DNA from 2 places in the Gulosibacter sp. ACHW.36C genome. Region 1 is predicted to be linked to the other one. Evidence: riboswitches for the same ligand, from Rfam matches in the RefSeq annotation. Region 1 holds a riboswitch; the other holds the start of a gene.
What was found. A riboswitch is a leader RNA that binds a small molecule or an ion and turns the genes downstream of it on or off. The one in region 1 is predicted to bind thiamine pyrophosphate.
Positions count from the first base shown of each region.

Region 2: it holds a riboswitch for thiamine pyrophosphate, as region 1 does, so the genes downstream of both, thiD (bifunctional hydroxymethylpyrimidine kinase/phosphomethylpyrimidine kinase) here and M3M28_RS03270 (thiamine ABC transporter substrate-binding protein) in region 1, are expected to answer to the same signal.

Region 1 covers NZ_CP097160.1:732,721-737,076, reverse strand. The annotation lists gene M3M28_RS03275 (ABC transporter permease) at 1-1,146, opposite strand, end outside; gene M3M28_RS03270 (thiamine ABC transporter substrate-binding protein) at 1,133-2,185, opposite strand; TPP riboswitch at 2,234-2,337, opposite strand; gene gdhA (NADP-specific glutamate dehydrogenase) at 2,375-3,721, opposite strand; gene M3M28_RS03260 (hypothetical protein) at 3,771-4,356, opposite strand, start outside.
Region 2 covers NZ_CP097160.1:2,029,384-2,033,739, reverse strand. The annotation lists gene M3M28_RS09380 (formyltetrahydrofolate deformylase) at 13-894, opposite strand; gene M3M28_RS09375 (MFS transporter) at 917-2,191, shown strand; TPP riboswitch at 2,239-2,332, shown strand; gene thiD (bifunctional hydroxymethylpyrimidine kinase/phosphomethylpyrimidine kinase) at 2,403-3,236, shown strand; gene M3M28_RS09365 (3-oxoacyl-ACP reductase) at 3,240-4,031, opposite strand; gene thiE (thiamine phosphate synthase) at 4,028-4,356, opposite strand, start outside.

The DNA of each region.
Region 1 (4,356 bases):
GAGCGGCAGCATGATCGCGAGGTCGAGCACGCGCTGCCCGGCCGCTGCGGCACCGCGCACGCGCCGCGACAGGAGCAGGGCGAGGGGAATGCCGAAGAGCAGCGAGATCCAGGTGGCGTCGACCGCGGCCTGCAGCGAGTGTTGCAGGGCTTCAACCACGGTCACTCCCCCAGAGAAACCGTCGCCACTGCTCGAGAGCGCCGCGTAGTTGTGCAGGCTCCAGGCGCCGTCGACGCGCACCGAGCGGATGAGCAGGGTCGCGAGCGGCAGCAGTTCGAGGCCGAACACCGTGAACGCGGCGACGACCGCGGCCGGAACGTCGCCACGGCGCAGCGGGAGCTCGGGGTTGTCGCGCAGCTTGATGCGCGCCTCGGTGCGCCGGTTGAGCCGGGCCGACACCACGAGGGTCGCGACGACGATGAGCAGCTGCAGGGTCGAGAGCACCGCCGCGGTGCGAAGGTCGAGGAACACCGTGGTCTGGGTGTAAATCTCGGTCTCGAGCGTGCCGGGCGCTGGCGTGCCGAGCGTGAGCACGATGCCGAAGGCGGTCGAGCAGAACAACAGCACGAGGCACGCTGAGGCAACGATGGCCGGCATGAGCTGCGGCAGCGTGACGGTGCAGAACGCGCGCGTCGGCGACGCCCCGAGCGTGCGGGCCGCCTCGGCGAGGCGCGGGTCGAGGCCGCGCCAAAAGCTCCCCACCTGCCGAGCGACGACCGCGACGTTGAAGAATACTAGCGCGAGCACGACTGAAAACGTCGTGCCGTCGAGCCCGAGCCACCCGAGGGGGCCGGTCGACCCGAGCAGCGCCCGGAAGGCGACCCCGACCACCACGGTGGGCAGCACGAACGGCACGGTGATGAGGCCGCGCAGGAGCGCTCCACCGGGCACTCGGCGGCGATAGAGGATGCTCGCGGTCGGCACCCCCAGCACGACCGCGCCGAGCGCGGCGGCGAGGGCGAGGCCGACCGTGTTCGCGAGCAGCTGCCAGGTGCGGGCGCTGGCAAGCACCTCACCGTAGCCGGTGAGGTCAATGCCAGAGTCGCTCGAGATGCCCCGCCAGAGCATGCTGGCCACTGGCCAGCCAAAGAATATGGCGAGGAACGCGAGGACTACTGCGCCCGCAAGCCAGCTAGCTCGCCTCATACAGCGTGTTCCACTCCTCCAGCCAGGCGTCGCGGTTGGTGGCGACCTCGGCCGGGTCGAGGTCGAGCGGCTCCTCGACGAGGCTCGCGTGCTGCGCCCACTCGCTCGGCAGCTCGACCGCGTCGTCAACCGGGTACATGTACATCGACTCGGGCAGCGCCTGCTGGAAGTCTTCGCTCAGCATGAAGTCGATGAAGGCCTGCGCGCCGGTCGGGTTTTCGGCGCCCTTCGTGACGCCGGCGTACTCGACCTGGGTCGTGCAGCTCGCCTCGAGCACGCCCGTGGTGCCGCCCGATTCGGCCGGCGACGACGAGTAGCTCAGCACGAGCGGGAACTCGCCTTCACCCTCGGCGCCCGAGAAGTCGACATAGTAGACATCAGACCAGCTGCCTTCGACCTTGGCGCCGCCGTCGAGCAGCTGCTGCCAGTAGTCCTGCCAGCCGTCGCCGTACTCGGCGACGGTGGCGACGAGGAACGCGAGGCCGGGCGACGAGGTGAGTGGGTTCGTCACGGCGAGCAGCGGCGCGTACTCGTCGGTGGCGAGGTCGTCGAGCGTCGTCGGCTCGTCGACGCCATTCTCTTCGAACCATTCGTGGTCGATGTTGACGCAGACCTGTCCCTGGTCGATCGGCGTGAGCTCATCGCTGAGCGTGAGGGCGCCGGCGGATGCGGGCAGGTTTGGCGAGGTGTACGGCGCGAGCACGTCGGCGTCGATGACCGTCTGCGCCGAGTAGTTGTCGAGGCCGTAGACGCCGTCGACGCCCGGGGCGTCGCCCGCGAGCAGCAGCTGGCTCGTCACGACGCCGGCGTCGCCGGGCGAGGTGATGACGAGGTCGTAGCCGGTCGCCGACTCGAACTCGGCGATGAGCTCGTCGCTCACGTTGAACGAGTCGTGCGTGAGCATCGTCACGGTGCCCGAGGCCGACGAGCTCGGCTCGTTCGCCCCGGTACCGCCGACGAGCGTGCATCCGCTCAGCAGGAGTGCCGTCGCCGCGAGGGCCGCGGTCGAGGTGAGTCGGGTGGATGATCGACGTAGCATTGTGTCCTCCATTCGCATGGAGGGCATCCGCGCGCGATGTCGCGCCCGGATGGAGAGAACTCGACTTCCTTCGCCGGTACTAACCGGATCAGGTTCGAGGGTCTGCCAGTGTGGCACTCTCAGCGCCGCTCGGCGCTCCCCTGTCGTTGTCGTTCATCCTACCCGGCTGGCGGGCAGCGGCGAATCGGCCTAGACCAGGCCCTGCGCGATCATCGCGTCGACGACCTTGGTGACACCGGCGATGTTCGCGCCGAGCACGTAGTCACTCGGGGCGCCGTACTCCTGCGCGGTGGCGCGGCAGGTCTCGTGCACGTCGACCATGATCTCTTCGAGGCGGGTCTCGGTGTAGTCGAACGTCCAGCGGTCGCGCGAGGCGTTCTGCTGCATCTCGAGCGCGCTCGTGGCGACGCCACCGGCGTTCACGGCCTTCGCCGGGCCGAACAGCACGCCCTCGGTCTCGCGCATGAGCGAGGCGGCGTCGGCGGTGAGCGGCATGTTCGCGCCCTCGGCGACGACCTTGAGGCCGTTGTTGATGAGCGTCTGCGCCGCGTGCACGTCGAGCTCGTTCTGCGTGGCGCAGGGCAGCGCGACGTCGACGGGCACCTGCCACACGTCGTTGCGGTTCTCGTGGAACTCAACGCGGTTGCTGCGGCGGTCGGCGTACTCGCTGATGCGGCCGCGCTCCTCGAGCTTGATCTGCTTGAGCAGGTCGAGGTCGATGCCGTCGGGGTCGTAAATCGCACCCTTCGAGTCCGAAGCGGTCACGACGACCGCGCCGAGCTCCTGCGCCTTTTCGATCGCGTAGATCGCGACGTTGCCCGAGCCCGAGACCGAGACGCGCTTGCCCTCGAAGTCCTCGCCGCGCGTCGCGAGCATCTCGCGCGCGAAGAAGATCGTGCCGTAGCCGGTCGCTTCGGGGCGCACGAGCGAGCCGCCCCACGAGAGGCCCTTGCCCGTGAGCACGCCCGACTCGAAGCGGTTGGTGATGCGCTTGTACTGGCCGAACATGTAGCCGATCTCGCGCGTGCCGACGCCGATGTCGCCCGCGGGCACGTCGGTGTACTCGCCGATGTGGCGGTAGAGCTCGGTCATGAACGACTGGCAGAACGCCATGATGTCGCGGTCGCTGCGGCCGTGCGGGTCGAAGTCGCTGCCGCCCTTACCGCCGCCAATGGGCAGGCCGGTGAGCGAGTTCTTGAAGGTCTGCTCGAAGCCGAGGAACTTCACGATGCCGAGGTTGACCGTCGGGTGGAAGCGCAGACCGCCCTTGTACGGGCCGAGGGCCGAGTTGAACTCAACCCGGTACCCGCGGTTGATGTTGACGTTGCCCTTCGAGTCGATCCAGGGCACGCGGAAAATCACCTGACGCTCGGGCTCGCAGAGGCGGCGGATGACGTCCTGGTCGAGGTACTCCGGGTGCGTTTCGAGCACCGGCGCGAGTGAGTCGAGCACCTCGACCACTGCCTGATGGAACTCCGGCTCTCCGGCGTTGCGGGCGAGCACATCGTTCTTGAGCACCTCGATGGTGGCGTGCATTGCGGTCAAGGTGTGGATCCTCTCGGTTATCGTCCCTAGCCTTTGTAGCCTAGTGCGCGCTGGCGTAATTTCTGCGCCGCACGAGCACTTGGCCCGCCGCGAAGCCGAGGCGCCACCAGCCGGGCGCCGTCGAAAGTGTCCCAGTTTCTCCGGCGCGAAGGAACCCCAGCGCGTGCGCCGCGAAGGCCGCGCCGGCCGGCGGAAGCCGATCGGGCGCATCCTGATCAGCGATTTCGCTCGCCACCGCGTCGTCCGGCAGCATGCGCGTCCAAACATCGGTGCGCACCCGCTCGGCGAGTAATTGGCCGAGTTCGTTGCCGGTCGCCTGCGTGATTTCGGCGATGCCCGCATCCGCGACGCGCGTGAGCACGCCGGCGTCGAGGGACGTGACCCGGTGCCAGCCGCCGAGCGGCGGCCGCGTGCCGGTCCAGGCCTCGTGCAGCCGCTCGGGCGGCAGCGGGATGCTGCGGGCCTCCGCGTCGCTCTCTGGCTCGCGCGCGAGCCGGTCGAGCATGCCCCGCAACGGCACGATGGCGTCGAAGTAGCCGTCGAGCCGGTCGGACTCGTCGGCGCCGGTAACCTGCGCGCTCAGCGCGCGCACGCCGATGACGAGGGGCGAATCGGTGAGGATGCCC
Region 2 (4,356 bases), 1.3 Mb from region 1:
GCGCGCGTGCGCCTAGCGGAAGACGATCGTGCGGTGCCCGTCGAGCAGAATGCGGTGCTCGGCGAACCACTTCACGGCCTGCGTGAGGGTGCGTGACTCTTCGTCTTGGCCCATCGCCTGCAGCTCGGCCACGGTGTCGGCGTGGTCGACGCGGCGCACGTTCTGCTCAATGATCGGCCCCTCGTCGAGGTCGGTCGTCACGAAATGCGCGGTTGCGCCGACGAGCTTCACGCCGCGGGCGTGGGCCTGGCGGTACGGGTTCGCCCCCTTGAATCCGGGCAAGAACGAGTGGTGAATGTTGATGAGCCGACCTTCGAGGGCCGCGCAGAGCTCGGGGGAGATGATCTGCATGTAGCGGGCGAGCACGACGAGCTCGATGTTGTCGCTTTCGACGACTTCGAGCACACGGCGCTCGAAGTCGGCCTTCTCCTGCGCGTTGCGCACGGGGCGAAACTCGAACGGCACGTCGTAGAAGCCGGCGAGCTTGCCGAGCACCTCGTGGTTCGCCATGACGCGCGGCACCGTGATCGGCAGGTAACCCGCTCGTTGGCGGAACAGCAGGTCGTTCACGGCGTGCTCGGCCTTCGACCCGAGCACGAGCGTGCGCAGCGGGCGGTGCGCCTCGTCGATGTGTACCTCGGCCTTGAGCGCGTCGCGTACCTCGTAGATACCGGCCTCGAAATCGGCGCGGCCCGATGACGTTTCGACCTCGCAGCGCAGGAAGAAGCGGCCCGCGTCGAGCGAGGAGAACTGCTGCAGCTCGACGATGTTGCCGCCCCCGCCCGTGATCGCTCCCGTGAGCTCGTGCACAATTCCGGGCTGGTCGTCGCAGACCAGGGTCAAAACGAGGTGCGAAGCGGGCGATGCGGCGGTGTTCGAGGGCGTGTCAGTCACCGCACCAGCGTAGCCTCAGAGCGTGCCAGAAACCTCGTCACGCGCGCCAGAACGGCCGTTTCCGCTGATCCCGCTCATCACGCTCGCCGCCGCGGCATTCCTCTCGGTGACGGTCGAGATGCTGCCCACGGGGCTCATGCCCCTCATGTCGGCGGGCCTCGGCGCGAGCGAGTCGCAGATCGGCCTGCTCATGACGATCTTCGCGTTTACCGTCGTCGCCCTGTCGACGCCGCTCGTCTACCTGCTGCAGCGGGTGCCGAAGCGCCTCCTGCTCGTCGGCGTGCTCAGTGCCTTCGCGATCGGCACGATCGGCACGGCGTTCGCGCCGAGTTACACGATCGTCGTGCTCACCCGCATCTTCACCGGCGCCGCGCACGGCGTTTTCTGGGCAACGGTGACGTCGTACACCGGTGCGCTCGTCACGTCGAAACAGCTCACGAAGGCGGTGTCGATCACGGGCGGCGGCGGTGGCCTCGCGTTCGTGCTCGGGGTGCCGCTCGGCACCGCGCTCGGACAGCTGCTCGGCTGGCGTACGACCTTCTTCGCGATCGCCGCCCTCTGTGTGCTCGTGGCGGCGTTGCTCTGGTTCGTGCTGCCACAGCGGGTCGAAGAACAGCCCGAGACCTCGGCCATCGAAGTTGTGCCGGCCCCGCAGCCGATCGGCGATGTCGAGCAGACCGGCCTCGACGGGCCGCGCGTGCCTCGGCCGGCGCGGTCGATGTACCTCGTCGCGCTGCTCATTCTGCTGTGTGCGCTCACGATGTCGGGTAACTATTCCTTCTACTCCTATATCTCGCCGTACCTGCTCGGCATCGTCTCGCTGCCGGCCGAGTGGCTCGCGACGGCGCTGTTCGCATTCGGCATCACCTCGGCGCTCGCGACGATGCTCACTGGCCTGTTCTTCTCGAACCGCTCGACGCTCGGCTTCGCCGTCGCCTACGCCTGCATGCTGCTCGGCGCGGGCTGCCTCGCATTCGCGCCGCAGGTGCTGCCGCTCGTCATCGTCGGCCTCGGCCTCTGGGGCGCCGGGATGGGCTTCCTCCCGACTCTGCTGCAGTCGCGTCTGCTCGCGGTGGCGCCACGCAAGCACCGCGACCTCTCGAGCGCGCTCTACACCTCGGGCTTCAACCTCGGCATCGGTTCGGGCGCCTTCATCGGCGGGCTGCTGCTCGACGACTACGGTATTTGGTCGGTCGCGCCGGCCTTCCTCACCCTCGTCGGTTGCGCGTTCATGGGCATGATGGTGGTGGACTTCCGGCAGCGCCGCGCGGGCGTCGCAACCCCGCGCATCCGCTGATTCGCGCAGCCGCGGCCAGCGAGGGTGGCCCGGCGTGCGCTAGCCTGGCCGAAGACACGGGGTGCCCCACCGAGGGGCTGAGATCACACCCGAGAACCTGATCGAGTTCGCACTCGCGGAGGGATGTCGCGGCGACGTTGTCACGTCGGCACGCGCCGGCTTGCTGGCGCAGCATCTGTCCTCGATGCTGCTCAGGAAGCCGAGGCCGACCATGATTCCCAACGTTCTCTCGATTGCCGGAACCGACCCGAGCGGCGGGGCGGGCATCCAGGCCGACCTCAAGGCCTTCGCAGCCCAGGGCGCCTACGGCATGAGCGTCATCACGGCGGTCGTCGCGCAGAACACGCAGGGGGTGCGCGACATCGTCGCCCTCGAGCCCGACTTCGTGGCCTCGCAGCTCGCCGCGGTGCTCGACGACGTGCGCGTCGACGCGATCAAGATCGGCATGGTCGCGAACGCGGGCATCGTCGGCGCGATCGCGCGCGGCCTCGACACGGTGCCCGAGGTGCCGGTTGTGCTCGACCCGGTGATGGTCGCGAAGAGCGGCGACCACCTGCTCGCGCGGGACACGGTGGCGGCGATCCGCGACGAGCTGCTGCCGCGCGCCACGGTGATCACGCCGAACCTGCCCGAGGGCGCGGTGCTCGCGCGAGCCGAGGCCGAACCCCGCGACGTCGACGGGATGCACGCACTGCTGCAGCGCCTGCGGGTGTGCGGCGGCGAGTGGGTGCTGCTCAAGGGCGGCCACCTCACGGGCGAGGAGAGCCGCGACCTGCTCGCGAGCGGGCACGTCGACGAGCCGCGCGTGCGCGAGTACGCGGCCCCGCGCATCCGCACCCGCAACACCCACGGCACGGGCTGCACCCTCTCGGCCGCGATCGCGGCGCTGCTGCCGCGGCACGACGTGCCCACGAGCATCGAGCTCGCAAAGCGGTACCTGACGGGCGCGCTGCGGCACGCCGACGAGCTCGAGGTGGGCTCGGGGCACGGGCCGGTGCATCACTTTCACGAGCTCTGGCCCGCGCCCGCGGTCGTCGGCCCGTAGGCGCTAGTTCTTCACGAGCCCGCCGTCGACGACAAGGTTCTGTCCGGTCACGGCGCGCGCCCACGGCGAGGCGAAGAAAAGCGCCGCGTCGGCGAACTGGGCCGGCGTCGTGACCGAGCGCAGCGGGGTGCCCTGCGCGATCGCGTCGAACACCGCATCCGGCGTCGCGGCGCTCGCATCGGTGGTGCGCAGCAGGCCGCCGCTGATCATGTTCACGGTGATGCCGCGCGGCCCGAGGTCATCGGCGAAGGTGCGCGTGAGCGAGAGCAGCGCCGCCTTCGCGGCGGTGTAGTCGTGGTAGGGCACGACGGGGTACTGGAACAGGTTCGTGCCGATGTTGATGACGCGGCCCGAGCCCGCGCGGGCGAAGTGCGGGGCGGCCGCCTGAATCACGTTGAGCGCGCCGCGGATCGTGCCTGAGAACTGCGTGTCGAAGTCGGCGTAGTTGATGTCGTCGGCCTTCGCGCGGGCATCGCCGTTGAACGAGAAGTCGACGAGGGCGTTGTTGATGACCGTCGTGACGGGCGCGGCGAACGCGGTGTCGGCGGCGGCGAAGAGCTGCTCAACTTCGGTGCGGTCGCGCACGTCGGCGCGGGCGGCCACCACGCGCCCCGGATGCGCCGCCTTGAGCTGCGCGGCCGCCTCGCCGCTCTCGCGGTAGTTGACGACGACGCGGGCACCTTCGCGCACGAACGCCTCGGTGAGGGCGCGGCCGAGCCCGCGGGCGCCACCCGTGACGAGCACCGTCTGCTCGGCGAGGGGGAGGGCGGTGGTGGGTTCGCTGGTGATGGTCATGCGTGGGCCTTTCGGGTTGGGGTGGATGCGGTGTGCCAGGCCGCGGTGAGGCCGCGGGCGGTGAACGAGGGGTCGGGTGCTGCGCAGATTGCCGAGACGACGGCGATGGCGGCCGCACCGGCCTCGCGCAGCGGGGCGACGTCGTCGGCGTGGATGCCGCCGATCGCGACGGCGGGCAGCGGCGTGGCCGCGGCGAGTGCGGCGAAGCCGTCAACGCCGAGGGCGGGCGGATGGTCGGGTTTGGTCGAGGTCGGGCGGATCACGCCGATGCCGAGGTAGTCGACCGTGCCCGCCGGCAGCGCCGCGACGGCAGCGAGGTGGGCGG